Regions from separate parts of the Synechococcus sp. CCY9202 genome, predicted to be linked through region 4. Evidence: predicted binding sites of a transcription regulator. Region 4 holds the regulator's gene; each other region holds the start of a gene.
The links. The regulator NtcA, encoded in region 4, controls nitrogen genes in cyanobacteria. The targets are predictions, from matches to a motif close to GTANCNNNNGNTAC.

Region 1: cynS (cyanase) is a predicted target of NtcA. The motif match lies at 1,738-1,751, and genes of this name have one in related genera.
Region 2: VB777_RS10960 (circularly permuted type 2 ATP-grasp protein) is a predicted target of NtcA. The motif match lies at 868-881, and genes of this name have one in related genera.
Region 3: VB777_RS01345 (anthranilate phosphoribosyltransferase family protein) is a predicted target of NtcA. The motif match lies at 2,566-2,579, and genes of this name have one in related genera.

Annotation. Positions count from the first base shown of each region.
Region 1 is NZ_JAYGID010000137.1:45,740-49,540, reverse strand. Features, by position in the region: gene VB777_RS16805 (formate/nitrite transporter family protein) at 153-1,034, shown strand; gene cynS (cyanase) at 1,180-1,629, opposite strand; gene VB777_RS16795 (hypothetical protein) at 1,845-1,997, shown strand; gene VB777_RS16790 (dihydroxyacetone kinase family protein) at 2,144-3,801, shown strand, end outside.
Region 2 is NZ_JAYGID010000081.1:41,936-45,736, reverse strand. Features, by position in the region: gene VB777_RS10965 (PilZ domain-containing protein) at 1-240, opposite strand, end outside; gene VB777_RS10960 (circularly permuted type 2 ATP-grasp protein) at 937-2,394, shown strand; gene VB777_RS10955 (alpha-E domain-containing protein) at 2,388-3,368, shown strand; gene VB777_RS10950 (transglutaminase family protein) at 3,400-3,801, shown strand, end outside.
Region 3 is NZ_JAYGID010000009.1:71,816-75,616, reverse strand. Features, by position in the region: gene VB777_RS01355 (nitrate reductase) at 1-901, shown strand, start outside; gene VB777_RS01350 (nitrate reductase associated protein) at 862-1,332, opposite strand; gene VB777_RS01345 (anthranilate phosphoribosyltransferase family protein) at 1,322-2,437, opposite strand; gene VB777_RS01340 (hypothetical protein) at 2,691-2,834, shown strand; gene VB777_RS01335 (hypothetical protein) at 2,861-3,064, shown strand; gene VB777_RS01330 (ferredoxin--nitrite reductase) at 3,379-3,801, shown strand, end outside.
Region 4 is NZ_JAYGID010000043.1:49,695-53,495, reverse strand. Features, by position in the region: gene dcd (dCTP deaminase) at 1-140, opposite strand, end outside; gene VB777_RS06730 (cob(I)yrinic acid a,c-diamide adenosyltransferase) at 140-781, opposite strand; gene ntcA (global nitrogen regulator NtcA) at 1,110-1,844, shown strand; gene VB777_RS06720 (sulfotransferase) at 1,865-2,695, opposite strand; gene VB777_RS06715 (DUF3084 domain-containing protein) at 2,907-3,801, shown strand, end outside.

The DNA of each region.
Region 1 (3,801 bases), on a different contig from region 4:
CTTCCCATGGCCATCACTTCATGGCACCCGACAGGGTTGTCCAGGCAGGCCACCGTCCAGGTAGTGGGCTGATCGGTTGCTTCATCAACGCCATCCGTGGCTGAGGCGCCTAACTCTTTCGTTCCCAGTTCCAATTCAGTAGCACCTCAAAGATGGATTACGTCTTACCAAATGAACTCGTTGACGGCATGATTGCTGCCGGCGGCAAGAAATCCGGCGTCAGTATCAAGAATCTGTTGCTGCGAGGTTTCTACTCCGGATCCGTTCTCGGTCTGGCCTTGTGCCTTGCCCTCACGATCATGGTTCAGACCGGAATACCGTGGATCGGGTCTCTGATCTTTCCTTTCGGATTCGCCAGTATCGTGTTGTTCGGCATGGAACTGGTCACCGGTAACTTTGCCTTGCTTCCTATGGCGGTCTGGGCAGGTAAGACCACTTGGAGCAAAACCATCCGGAACTGGATCTGGGTCTGGATCGGCAATTTCCTCGGTACAGGCTTGGTGGGCATCCTGTTTGCCATCAGCCTCACCAGTGGTGGAACTGCAGATCTGGCTGCAGGGTCAGGGGATTGGGTTGCGGTCGCCAACAAGATCATCGGCCTGAATAAAGCCAACGTGATCGTCAAGTATCAGTCCCTCGGTGTCCTTGGTTTCTTTCTTGCCTTTGTCCGAGGCCTTATTGCCAACTGGTTGGTCTGCCTTGGTGTCACACTGGCGCTCGTCAGCAAAAGTGTTCCTGGAAAGATCCTTGCCTGCTGGCTGCCAATTACGGCGTTCCAGGCTCTCGGTATGGAACATATCGTGGTCAACATGTTCCTGCACACCACAGGGCCTCTTCTGGGCTCTGGCGTAAGTTTCGGACAGATTGCATTTTGGAATTACCTGCCTGTCACCATGGGAAATATTGTTGGTGGGATGGTGTTCATCGGTATGCTCTTCTACAGCACCCATCGCACAACGGTCAGCAATGTGCTGCCCACGGTGCATGATGAGAAGCTTGAGCGTGAGTTGGCTGCCGAGCTTGGCGCACGTTGATGATCTGGGTAAGCTGATTTAAAAGTCGACTTTCTCAACGGCTTTCAACAATCAGCAAGCTCTCCAACGATCAGACCCGTCGCATTGCGACGGGTCCTTTTTCGTTACTGGCTGATTCGGCCGGTGGGCACGCGCAGCGCCTGGATCACCACTTCTTGTAAGGCAGGAACTTGCCGCACATGGTGATCTTCACTCGGTCCCCGGCGGGATTGGCTTCTTTGTCCACGTGCAAGGTGAAGTCGATCGCGCTCATAATGCCATCGCCAAACTTCTCCTGGATCACATCCTTGAGTGGCATGCCGTACACCTGCATGATCTCGTAAAAACGATAGATCAATGGATCAGTGGGAATCACCGGATCCAGCGATCCCTTGGTAGGGAAATCCTGCAATGCAGCGATGATTTCCGCATCCAGGTCCAGCAGCTCACCCAGTTGGGTTGCCTCGTCCGCCGAGGCGGTGGCCTGGAGATAAAACAGGGAGGCTACCCAGACTTCGTCGCGGCCCAGCTTGGCGCCCAGGTCGGCAAAGCTCATTCCCTTGGCTTTTTTGGCAGCCAGCAATGCAGAGATCATTGTGTCTTGGTTCGCAGTCATGAACAACGGTTGTCGTGATGTCCGCTACCGCATCAGGCCGTGCCATTGGATCATGGCCTGATGTCAGTTGCGAACTCCTGACTATCGATTGATCGACGCGTCTTGCTGGCATCAATCACTACAGATCTGGATTTCACCAGGCCTTTTGGATGATTTTCATACAGACGTCGTCCGATGGTCTGATTGGAATGAGGTCGACCTGTGTGAGCTGCCGGATGGTTCATGCCCTCATTTCCTACCTTCGCCATCTAGGCCTGTTTGAGCCAGTCCCCTCTCTGATCCTCCAGCGGCTCTACGTCGCTGCCGGCCGTGATCATCCTGCCCACCCCCGCCACGGTCGCTACGACGGCCTCACGGCCTGTGAGTGACCGCGGCGTTCGGCACCGTCCCGATGGTCCTGGGTAGTGAGATGGGTGGTACAGCATGACGCTGTCATGAAACTCCTGGGCCGCAACAGCAGCAGGGTCCATGCTGATGCTGACGATCCGGACGGCCCCATTCGGGGTCTCAGAGCATGACGCACCTGATCACCGATCCCGGCCGCTTTGCGGTACAGGCCAAGGCTGGGTTCGTGGCTGCGAATCGCCGCCGGGTGCGGGCCGTGGCGGGTGGTGTCGTGCGTGCCTCAGGCCTCGTCAGGGGACGGGTGGCCGTGGTGACCGGCGGTGGGTCCGGCCACTATCCCGCGTTCATGGGCTTTGTCGGGATGGGCATGGCCGCCGGTGCCGCCTGCGGCAACATCTTCGCGTCGCCGTCGGCTGGCCAGATCGTCAGTGTGAGCCGTGAGGTGAATCGGGGCGCTGGTTTCCTGCTCACTTTCGGGAATTACACCGGCGACATGTTGCAGTTCGGCCTGGCGGCGGAACGCCTGCGTTCCGAGGGCCACGACGTGCGCATTGTGGCGGTGAGTGATGACATCGCCAGTGCCCCGCCCTCCGCCATGAATCAGCGCCGTGGCATTGCCGGCGGGCTGGCGGTGTACAAGGTGGCCGGTGCGGCTGCCGAAGCAGGCCTGGACCTGGATGCGGTGGAGAGGCTGGCCCGGCGGACCAATGCCCGCACCCGAACCCTCGGTGTGGCCTTCAGCGGCTGCACCCTGCCGGGGGCGGAGTCTCCCTTGTTCTCTGTGCCGGCGGGTCGCATGGCCGTGGGGCTGGGCGTGCACGGCGAGCCGGGGCTGGAGGAGCGTCCTCTCCCCGACGCTGCCGGACTGGCGGAGCTGCTGGTGGCTGCGCTGCTGGCGGAAAGCCCGGATGACATACCGCCCCAGGAGGCTCGGGTGGTGGTGGTGCTCAACGGGTTGGGCGGGTTCAAATACGAGGAGCTGTTCAGCCTCTTCGATGCGGTGGCAAGCAATCTTGAGGCCAGGGGCGTGCGGATCGTCGATGCCGAATGTGGCGAACTGGTCACCAGCCTGGAGATGGCCGGGCTGTCTCTCAGTCTCTTCTGGCTCGACGATGAGCTCGAGCCGTTCTGGCAAGCCCCAGCCGACAGCGCTGCTTTCCAACGCGGCCATCCGACACTCGGCCCGACGACCGCTCCGGAACGGGAGGCAGACACTCCTGCCCCGATTCCGCCGGCATCAGCGTGCGACAGTCCAGCTGGCCAGGGGGATCAGCTGATCTGGGCCCGTCGGGTGCTGGAGGGCCTCCAGAAGGCCCAGGCAGCGTTGGAGGCGAGCCACCAGGAGCTGGGCCAGCTCGATGCCATCGCAGGAGACGGCGACCATGGCCTGGGCATGGTGCGGGGCGTCGGTGGGGCGGTGGCTGCTGCCCAGCGGGCGGTGGACGACCAGGGCAGCGTGGCCCGTGTCCTGCTGGAAGCCGGAGAGGCCTGGTCTGAGCAGGGCGGCGGCAGCTCCGGTGCCCTCTGGGGCATTGGTCTGGCGGCTGCCGGCAATGCCCTCGCCGCGGCGGATCGATTGGATCCAACCGCCTTGGCCGGAGCCGTCGCCGCCGCTCTTGGCGCCATTCGGAATCTCGGCAAGGCCCAGGCTGGCGACAAGACCCTGGTCGATGCCCTGATCCCTTTCTCGGAACGGTTGAGCAGCGGTATCGCCCAAGGGGAGTCGGCTGCCAGGGCCTGGTCTGAGGCGGCCAACTGCGCAGTGCATGCTGCCCAGGCCACAGCCGAGCTGTTGCCCCGACTGGGTCGAGCCCGATCCCATGGCGC
Region 2 (3,801 bases), on a different contig from region 4:
GCCGAAGGAGGGATGGGGCCGCACATCCAGGCGCATCCGCAGGAGCTGGGACAGGGGCATGGGCTGATCTTCCGTGATCAGCAGACAGAAACCACCCACACTCACATCGAGGATGTCGGCGAAATACCAGGCGGAGGCTGGCTGACCATCCTCATCCAGCACCTGCACGGCGATCGGGCGGCAGGCCTCCACCGGATTGCGGAGATGCTGGCGGGTCTCCTGCTCGTCGCTGGGGACGATCGACGGCTGCAGAGACGTGCCTGCGAAGAAGCTGCCTGGGTATTCCGGGGCCAGTCCGCCATCCGGCTCATTGAACGGGAGTATAGTGGCCCAGGGAAGTCATGACAGTGGGGTGCAGAACGAGAGCTGGCCAGGTGGTGCGGCGCTGTTTCGGCTCGGGGGTGTGCTGAATCCGCAGGGCTTCCAATCGACTGTGCTTCTGCAGGGAAAGGCATTCCCAGGAGAAGCGGCGGAGGGGAAGACACACTGAAACAGCCGGATCGTCACCCTGCCTCTGATGCGATGGGTCGAGCCGACGACCCTGGCGTTCGTACAGGACTGACCCCTGCACAAAATCAATTCACATTCATCTACAGGGTAAAAGCAGTCTAGGCGCAGCGCTTTGAAAAAACCTATCGCCTTCACAACGGATCAGGAAGCCAGTCAGGCAACCAGTAGCCCCCGGCCCCGGGCGACCCGCCTCCCACAAACCTCAGGAGCAGAGCGGGGCCAGGGCGGCAGCCTCGGAACGGGGCAGACGTTCGGCGTCGGTAACTGGATTCAGCTATCCACACTGTTCGAAACGAACCGCCTGGCGGAAAAACAGCGGAAGATGACATGAAGCTCCTGACGCCAAGCAGCCATTCCGTAGCCATTCATACTCAGAGGTGCCCCCGGCGCTCAGCATGATCCGGCAAGGTCAGCCGGAGCCGGGACATGTTTACCGAGTACAAACCCAACCGCGGCTACGACGAGTACTTCAGCTCCACCGATGAACCCCGGGCGGCGCTGCGGCCCCTGCTCTCCTCGCTCGGCAACCTGGGGCTCGAAGAACTCAACCGCAACCATGCCGCCGCCGGCATGCTGCTCAAGCGCCTCGGGGCGACCTTCCGCCTCAATGATTCCGGCAATCGCGGCGTCGAGCGGATTCTGCCCTTTGATCCGCTGCCGCGGCTGATCGCCGTCGGGGAATGGCAGCGGCTGGAACTGGGTCTGATTCAGCGCCTCGAAGCGATCGACCACTTCCTGGCCGATGTCTACGGGGACCAGAAGATCCTCAACGACGGTGTCATCCCCCGCGCCGACGTCGAGAGCTCCCAGGGCTGGCGGCCCCAGATGCAGGGCTTCGAGCTGCCGCTGGGCCGCTGGTGCCACATTTCCGGCCTCGATCTGGTGCGCGACGGCCAAGGCACCTGGCGCGTGCTGGAGGACAACCTCCGCTGCCCCTCGGGGGTGGCCTACTTCCTGGAGAACCGGCGCGTCATGAAGCGCATGTTCCCGAGCCTCTTCCAGGGCCGCACCGTCCAGCCGATCGACGACTACCCCTCCCATCTGCTGCAGACCCTGCGGGAACTCGCCCCCTGGACCGAAACGCCGAAGGTGGTGCTGCTGACGCCCGGTGTGTTCAACAGTGCCTATTTCGAGCACAGCTATCTCGCCCAGCAGATGGGCATTCAGCTGGTCGAGGGACGCGATCTGATCTGTCAGGACGACCGGGTCTGGATGCGCAGCACCAGCGGCCTGGAGGCGGTGGATGTGATCTATCGCCGTATTGACGACGACTTCCTCGATCCGGCGGTGTTCCGCAGCGACTCCATGCTGGGTGTGCGCGGCCTGATGGCCGCCTACCGCGCCGGCCGCGTCGCGATCGCCAACGCTCCCGGCACCGGCGTGGCGGACGACAAGTTGATCTATGCCTATGTGCCGGAGATGATCCGCTACTACCTCAACGAGGAGCCGATCATCGAGAACGTGCCCACCTATCTCTGCTCGCGCGACGAGGATCAGGCCTACGTGCTGGCCCACCTCGGCGAGCTGGTGGTCAAGGCCGTGGCCGAAGCAGGCGGTTACGGCATGCTGATCGGCCCCCACGCCAGCGCCGCTGAGATCAGCGAATTCGCCGACAAGATCAAGGCCGATCCCCGCAATTACATTGCCCAGCCCACCCTGGATCTCTCCACCGTTCCCTCCCTCAGTGAAGGCGAACTCTTCCCCTGCCATGTCGACCTACGGCCCTACGTGCTGCGCGGCAAGGGGGCCTGGGTGAGCCCGGGGGGACTGACCCGCGTGGCCCTGCGGCGGGGCTCCCTGGTGGTGAACTCCTCCCAGGGTGGAGGTTGCAAGGACACCTGGATCGTGGATGAACGCCAGGCCGAGGAGGCGGGCGCATGCTGAGCCGCGTCGCTGAATCGCTCTACTGGATCAACCGCTATGTGGAGCGGGCCGAGAACATCTCCCGCTTCGTGGAGGTCAGTGAAGCCATGGCGCTCGACTGCCCGCCCGGCAGCGCCGAACCCTGGCTGCCCCTGATCGACGCCAGTGGGGATCGCGAGCTGTTCGACAAGCTCTGCCCAGCGGGTTCACCCACCGACGTGGTGCAGTTTCTGGTGCACGAGGTCGAGAACCCCAACAGCATCGTCAATTGCATCGCCGTCGCCCGCGAGAACGCCCGCCAGATCCGCGAGGTGATCACCACGGAGATGTGGGAGCACATCAACGATCTCTACTGGACCCTGCAGGAAAACGAGGCGTTCTGGCGCAAGCCTCCCCAGGAGCAACTGCATGAAATCCGGCGGGGCTGCCAGTTGTTCTATGGCATCACCGATGCCACCCTCAGCCGCGATCTCTCCTGGCAGTTCAGCCGGCTGGGTCGCCTGATCGAGCGGGCTGATAAGACCACCCGCATCCTCGATGTGAAGTACTTCCTGCTGTTGCCGAGCCCGGAGGAAGTGGGGGGGGTGCTCGACGAACTGCAGTGGATTTCCCTGCTGCGTTCAGCCGGCGCCTATCAGATGTTCCGCCAGTCGAGCCAGCGGGCGATCGAACCCAAGGCCGTGGCCGCCTTCCTGCTGCTGGATCCGGTATTTCCCCGGTCGGTGCGTTACTGCCTGGAGCGCATCCACGACACCCTCAGGATCGTGCAGGGCCGCTCCGTGCCCGGCGCTCCCGATGCGCTCGAATGCCTCAGCGGCCTCACCCTGGCCCGCTGGAGTTACACCCGCATCGACGATCTGATCGCCACCGGTCTGCACGAGGCGATCGATGCCTTTCAGAGCGATCTGAACGCCATCCACGATCTGATCGAAGCGCGGTACTTCGAGGTGGCCATCCCCCCCAGCTCAGACAGCAGCGACAGCTCCGACGCCTGACCTCCCCATTCAGCGGCTCCACTCCACCGGCATGCGCGCCCGCGTCACCCACACCCTCACGTACCGCTACAGCGCACCGGTGCTGCTCGGTCCGCACCGCTTCTGCCTGCGGCCCCGCGGCCACGGCTTTCAGCACCTGCGCTCCTTCGAGCTGAGCGTCACCCCCGAACCCAGCCGCCTCTATCCCCTGATCGCCGCCAGCGGCGATGAGATCCTGCGGGCCCGCTTCCTCGACTCCACCGAGTTGTTTGAGGTGAAGGCCACCAGTGTGGTGGACACCCTGGTGCCGGCACCCCTGACGGTCTGCCTCGAGGAGAACGAGCCGCTGCTGCCCTATCCGATGGGCCATCTCAACAGTGATCTGCTGGGAAGTCTCCAGGGCTGGCTACCGAATGGTCAGCACGATCCGGCGGCGGTGGACCTGGCCCAGGAG
Region 3 (3,801 bases), on a different contig from region 4:
GCTGCGGCGTTGTCCCCTGGTGGTGGTGAGTGAGGCCTATGCGGAGACGGAAACGGCTCAGTACGCCCATCTGGTTCTGCCCGCTGCCCAGTGGAGCGAGAAGGAGGGTGCCATGACCAACTCCGAGCGGCGCGTCACCCTCTGCCCCGGCTTCCGCCCTGCCCCCGGCCAGGCGCGGGCCGATTGGCAGGTGTTCGCCGAGGTGGGCCGCCGGCTTGGCTTCGTGGATCAGTTCAGCTATGCCTCAGCCGCCGAGGTCTATGCCGAGTTCGTGCAGCTCACGGCCGGCCGTCTCTGTGATGTCTCCGGCCTGAGCCACGACCTGCTCCGCCGTGAGGGTCCCCAGCAGTGGCCCTACCCGAAGGACGCGGAGCCCACCACCGAAGCGCGGCGGCTGTACACCGATTGGTGCTTTGCGACCCCCAGTGGGCGCGCCCGCTTGATCGCCGAACAGCCGATGGGGCTGGCCGAGCCCCCCAGTGAGGCCTATCCCCTGGTGCTCACGGTGGGGCGCTACCTCGGCCACTGGCACACCATGACCCGCACGGCCCGTGTTCCCCGGCTCACGGCGATGCATCCCGAACCCCTGCTGGAGATCCATCCCGACGATGCGGAGTCCCTGGGGCTGGAGAGCGGAGCCCTGGCCTCGATCACCTCGCGGCGGGCCAGCATCACCGCCAGGGTCGACATCACCGAACGGATTCGGCCAGGCACGGTTTTTCTGCCGATGCACTGGGGATTCATGCAGGAGCAGGCCTGTGAAGTGAATGCCCTGTTGCATGAGCAGGCCTGCCCGATCTCGAAGCAGCCTGAACTCAAGGCAGCGGCGGTGTGTGTGCGGCGGCGCAGTCGCGAGCAGCTTCAGGGGAAGATTTCCGCCAGCGCAGCCGCCAGGTTGTGATGGTCGTGCCCGGGGCGGGCCAGCTTGCAGAGGGCGAAGCGCTCCAGTTCTGACAGGGCAAGCCAGCACTCCGGGCTGAGGCTGTATCCCAGTTCGGCGGCGGCCGTCGTGACCGCCACGGGCGGTTCACCTCCCCGCTGCCAGGGTTCCTGGCTGGCGATCGGCAGGTCTGTGGCTTCGCCATCCGGCAGGTCCCGGGTGCGCTGCTTCAGATGGGTGGCCAGGGCCCGGAGTGCCTCGGCATCGTCGCCCCAGAGCACCAGCTCCTGCCGCTCCGCTTCGGGCATCGCCAGCCAGTGGCTGAGGCGAAGTTTGATGCCGGCCAGATCAAGTTTGCGCCTCACACAGAGAGGGATGCAGCGCCAGTTGCCGACGAAGTCGTGCTCAAAATCAAAGCAATGGCTGCCCTGACTGGCCTGGTCAGGACGCATCGGCCCTCCACTGGATCAGACGCTGCAGCTGGGTCAGACCGGCGCCGCTGTTCACCAGGTTCCGGGCCATGGCCAGGCCACGCTCGAGATCGGCCTGCACCCCCGCCAGAGAGAGATAGACGCCTGCATTCCAGATCAGAGCCGTTGTCAGCGGGCCCTGTCCGCCCAGGGCCGCCAGCGCCTGTTGACTCCAGCTGTCCAGCTCGAGCCAGGGCACATCGTTGTCGTAGCAGCCATGGTCACGGGGATGGAGGATCATCCGCTCGATCTGGTCACCCCGCGCACGGGCGGTGATGCAGGCCCGGCTGATCGGCAGGTCTGTGCTGCCTTCCAGGCCTTTCACGGTGATCACCTCCTCCTCGCCCGCCAGATCCAGTGCTTTCCATGCCCGCGATTCGGTGGGGGGATGCACGAAGCCGCTCACCAGGAGATGGGGACCGCGGTGGGCGGTCCAGAGCAGTTCGAGGCTGGCGACGGGTGGGCGCTTCCCCAGATCTTCCCGAATCTCGGTGAGCCGCTCCGCCAGGGGAAAATGATCGGGCTGATGGATCAGGGCCAACCGCTGCTGAGTGAGCCCCTCCTGAACGGTGGCCAGCGGCAGGTGCAGCAGATCGAGGCCCAGGGAGGCGAACAGTTCCATGGCCGTCACCCCGTATTTGACCGGCATCCGGCTTCCGCCCTGCAGCACCACCGGCAGGCCGGCGGCAGCCAGCACCAGGCTGGTCAGCGGGTAGATCGGCGCTGTGCGGGTGCGGCCATCAAAGGGCATGCCGAAGCTGACCGCTCGCTCGGTGGTGTGGAGGGCGGGGCCGAGGTCCCTGTAGAGATCCAGCATGCCGGCGAGTTCCTGGGTCTCCGGTCGTCGAATCCGGTGGGCGATCAGGAAGGCACCGATCTGGGCTGGACTGGCCAGGCCGCGCAGCATCAGCTCCAGAGCATCCCGCGCTTCGCTGCGGCTGAGACCCTGGCTGGTGTGCTCACCGCTGCCGATTTTCTTGAGATAGAGCTTGAATCGCTGGCGTTCATCACTGGGCTGTCTGGCAAATGCTGCTGCGGCTTCCAGGGTGGTCGTGGGATCTGGCGCGGGATTCGAGGTGGCTGGCATCAACATGGACGGTCGGCACTGAATCCACCAGCACCAGTATTTTCCACAGCTGAATGCGGAACTGTGCGGGTTGTGGCCTGAGCCGCACGGGGCCCAAGCGCACGGTGTCAGCCCATCACTGCGAAGAAGTATCAAGCGATACTGATTCTTTCCTGAAGATGCGAGGGGGCGATCAGGTCGATCGGTTCGGTACCAACCATTGCATCAAGGCGCGTCGTGGGCCGAGAGAGTCACCCGAACGTCCCCTGTTCCCGTGCGTCTCGCCGCTTCCTTTGGACTGTTGCTCGGTGTCCTGCATGGCTGGAGCGTTCTGGATCTGAGGGCCTCCCAGGCGGCCGCCCCCTTCGCAGGCCTCTCGGAGGCGGCGCCTCTCCAGGATTCGGGCCGCTCATACTGACGCCATTCATCAGCTTGGTTGCTGCCATGGCTGCGCCGCTGCAGGTCACCCGCGCCCAGGCCTCGCCCCTGGGGGTGGCCCTCGCCTTCCTTGGCATGTTCGTGGTGGGCTCGCTCGCTGTTCAGCTGCTGGCTTCGCTGCCGCGCTCCTCGGGAGGGGCTTCCCGGTCGGGTCCGGTGCCGGTGATTGCCCATCAGGCGACGCTCTGGCAGACCCTCGGCGAACGCTGAGTCTCGGCGGGTCGGATTCAGGGAGTGTCCCGGGCCAGCCTGGTCTGGGAGCTGGGATGGGGGCGCGGCGAGATTCCGTAGCGGTAGTGACACGAGCCCAGAAGGTTCCGCCTCAGGATGAGCGCATCACGTGATTCGGGCACTGGCGCTGCTGTTCCGGCTGCCGTCTCCGACGACTCTTGCCGGCTGCGTATCCCTCATTGGCGCTCGCCGGCCCCACCGCTCCGCTGGATGCTGGCGAGCTGGGGCTTTCGAGGTCACGTCATCCCTCCGCCGCTTCCTGTTCCGGCGCCGTATGGGCGCGCTACTTCTCTATGCAGACCCCTCCCGTATCCGATCTGTCCGCTGAGCCCACGCTCAGCAAACTTGAGCAGGCCAAAGCCAACTTCTGTGGCCTCGATCTGGAGCCCCAGCTGGCAGATCTCGGTCAACAGGGGTGGGAATCTCTGGATGAGGCCACCCTCACCATTCATCTCAAGTGGCTGGGCATCTTCTTCCGGCCGGTCACGCCGGGGCGCTTCATGCTGCGGCTGCGGCTGCGCAATGGTGTGATTCAGGCGGAGCAGTTGGAGGTGCTGGCCGAAGCCGTGGATCGCTGCGGCGAGCATGGCAGCGCCGACATCACCACCCGCCAGAACCTGCAGCTGCGGGGGTTGCTGTTCGAAGACATGGCGCCGCTGCTGGCGGCGATGGAGCGGGTGGGCCTCACCAGCCGTCAATCCGGCCACGACAATCCC
Region 4 (3,801 bases):
TAGCCATAAGAGGAACAACCAAAGCTGAGCACCGGCGCGCTGGAGGTCTCGGGTTCGAGATGCCTCACCAGATGGCCCTCAAAGGGCTGGATCATGCCGGCATCGGCCCGCTCCTTGATCCAGCGGTCGTTCTTGAGCATCAGCCGCGGCGCAGTTGGGTGACCTGATCGGCCATGGCCATCAGAGCGGCGGGCATCGCCGGGCCCGTCAGGATGACATCCAGCTGAGCCGGCCGCTGTTCCAGCACCTCGGTGACATCCAGAAGAGACAGATAACCCAGCTCGATCGCCAGCCCCAGTTCATCAAGCACCATCAGATCCACGGCGCCCGCCAGCAGCTGCTGGCGGCTGAAATCCCACACCTCCCGGACAGCCGCCAGGGCAAGGTCCTGCTCGGCTTCAGCCTGCAGGGGAGCCGCAAGGCAGGCGGGCACCGCCGGCCGCAGCCACTGCAGGCGGCCGCAAAGCCAGAGACTGCGGCCCAGCCCCTGATCCACGCCACCTTTGAGAAACTGACTCACCAGGACGCGACTGCCCAGACCCGCCGTGCGCAGGGCCTGGCTGAACACGGCGCCGAAGCTGCCGCGGAAAGGGGCTGTGTGCACCTGAAGCAGCCCTTCGGCCTGAGGCACGGGCCGAAGGGGCACTACAGCGCGAGTCGCTGGGCGGACAGGGTCAGTTCGCTGCTCAGGCCGGGCCTCCAGCCGCTGACCCCGGACAGAGATGTCACCCCGCTGGGAGGGGCGATGGCTGCCCTGGGGGCTGGCAAGACTGGCGGTCATGGACATCCCGGAGGGCGATGGGGCCGGGCGAGCGGATCATTCCGGCCGACCTGGACAGGGACCGAAGCGATGGGATCGGACGCTGCGCTGAAACCTGAATGTAGCGGCATCTGCGCCCTGGACAAGCCACAAACACCATCCCTGGTGGGAACAGACGGTTTCGCGGAAACGGCGGCACAGGCTGCGACAGGCGTCAACAGCCGCACAGGCCCAGAGCGCCAGGGGCTGGCGAGCGGGAGCGGAAGCGGAGGCCCTGACAGCAACCGTGTTGGTTGCTACAAGAAAGAGCAGGGTCGCTCCGTAGCTTCCCAGTTCCTGCCCCGCCGTCATGGTCGGCGCTACTCGCGGCTTCAGCCGTTACGCCCCCCCTCCCCCCAGCGGCTCCGCTGGCACCGGGTCGGGTGTGTCCGGCGGAGCCGGAGCCACCCTTCTCGAAGTGATGCGCGGTCTCGGCGGCAGCAGCGTCGAGACCGTGGAGCGTGGCAAAACCATTTTCTTTCCCGGAGATCCGGCCGAACGGGTCTATCTGCTGCGTCGCGGCGCCGTGCGGTTATCGCGGGTCTACGAATCCGGTGAAGAAATCACCGTGGCACTGCTGCGGGAAAACAGTCTGTTCGGTGTGCTGTCGCTGCTCACCGGGCAGCGATCCGATCGCTTTTATCACGCCATCGCCTTCACCCGCGTGGAGATGGTGACCGCTCCCGCCACCTCGGTCCGCCAGGCCATTGAGCGCGATGCCAGCGTCGGGCTATTGCTGCTGCAGGGCTTGTCCTCCCGCATCCTGCAGACCGAAACCATGATCGAAACCCTCACCCACCGGGACATGTCCTCCCGGCTGGTGAGCTTTCTGCTTGTGCTCTGCCGCGATTTCGGTGTGCCCAGTCAGGAGGGGATCACGATCGACCTGCGCCTCTCCCACCAGGCGATCGCCGAGGCGATCGGCTCCACCCGGGTGACGATCACGCGGCTGCTGGGCGACCTGCGCAACGACGGGCTGGTGCAGGTGGATCGCAAGAAGATCACGGTCTTCGACCCGATCGCCCTGGCCAAACGCTTCAGCTGACCGCCTCCACTCCAACCAGGTCAGCTGAGCAGATTGCGGTAGCGATCCAGCCAGCCCTGCGGCACGGCACCGAAACGCTCTGCCAGACGCTCCACCATCGGTAGATAGTCGCGCGCCATCTCCCGCTGAAAGCCCAGGGGGGGTTCCCGGCCGCCGGCGGCCACGTTGACGGCCGGCGGCAGACGCAGTCGCTCGTTCAAAGGGGGCGCGGCCAGAAAGTCGAACAGGTCGTCGGCGAAGGCTGCAGGATCACTGCTGAGCTGTTCGAAAAAGCAGCAGTGCAACTGAGCGGGCTGGAACACCGCCTCGACGGTCTCGATGGTGCGGAGGTAGTTGGAACGGCTCACGGCCCCGGGCATGCGGGCCTGCTCCAGCAGAGCGGCAATGTCGGCCTCACCGTCGAACTGGCCCTTGCGGACCCGGTTGCGGATCGCCGACCAGACCCTCAGCACGGGATCGCGCATCACGAACACCAGCCTCAGCTCCGGTGCCAGACGCTGCATCCGCTCCCACACCGGCCGCTCCAGGGTGGCGTAGGCGGGGGTGATCTCGCCGACCCGCTTGCCCTGGCGACGTCCCTGACCAAACAGGCGGCAATACCAGGCATCACTGCGCGGCAGGAACCAGTAGCGGCCGAACCAGCGGGGATCGCGGGCGAAACGCTTCAGGTCCCAGAACCTGGCGCGTCGCCGCTCATCGGCGTCGAACACGCCGAAGCGGATCTGGGGCTTGTCAAAGTAGTGGAGCTCCTTGACCGGCGTGAGCCACAGATCCGGATGCTGGCTGAGAACCCTGTGCAGCCAGGTGGTGCCGGAACGCTGGGCCCCGATCACCATGAAGTCCGGAACCATCGCGGTGCAAGCCGGGCGGGCCAGACATTAAACGACCCAGAAGCACCGACCGGACCACAGACATCGGAACAGGCCAAGGATCAGACCCGGCGGGACGCCTCCCCAGACTGTCCGCACCGTGCCGGACGACGGGGTCTGTGCTGCAGGATGCAGCCTTCGGATCCCCCGGATCCGAAGGCTGACAGCGGAACGACGGCGTGGTGAGGCAGCGATGACGGGTTGGTTGTTGATCCTGGTCCTGCTGGTGCTGGGCGGCGTGCTCTCCACCCTCGGTGATCGGCTCGGCAGCCGCGTGGGCAAGGCGCGCCTCAGCCTGTTCAACCTGCGACCGCGCCGCACCGCCGTGCTGATCACGGTGCTCACCGGATCGCTGATCAGTGCCATGTCCCTGGGCCTGATGCTTCTGGTGAGCCAAAGGTTGCGGGTGGGCCTGTTCGAACTGGACCAGCTGGAGCAGAGGCTGCAGCAGAGCCGCGACGATCTGGCACGCAGCCGCCGCGACCTGGTCGGTGCCCAGGCCGCCAGCGCCACCGCCCAGCAGGCCAGCCGCCGAGCCCAGGCGGCCACCAAGCGGGTGGAAGGGGAGCGAAAACGGGCCCAGGCCCAGCGGGATGAAGCGGAGAAGCGGCTGCAACAACTGCGGCGCGAACTGCTGCCCCTGCAGCAGCAGCGTGCCCGGCTGGAGGCCGAGCGCGATCGCCTCAGCCGCGATGTGGCTAACCGGGACCAGGAGATCCGCCGCACCGAAACCGAGTTGGCGGCGGTGCAGGAGCAGATCAAGGAAGGGGAGAAGGAACTCCAGGGCCTTGAAACCAAGATCATCGCCCTGCGCCGCGGCGATGTGGTGATCAGCAGCGGCCAGCCCCTGGCCACCGCCAAGGTGACTCTGGAGCGACCGGAACAGGCCCGGGACGTGATCAACACCTTGCTGCAGCAGGCCAACCGGCTCGCGTTCCAGCGGGTGCTGCCGGGGGAGCCGCCGGACCGCCAGATCCTTCTGGTGCCAAGGAACGACATCGCCAAACTGGAGACTCTGCTGGCCCGCCCCGGCTCCTGGGTGGTGAGCCTGCTCTCGGCCGCCAACGTGCTGCGCGGTGAGCAGCAGG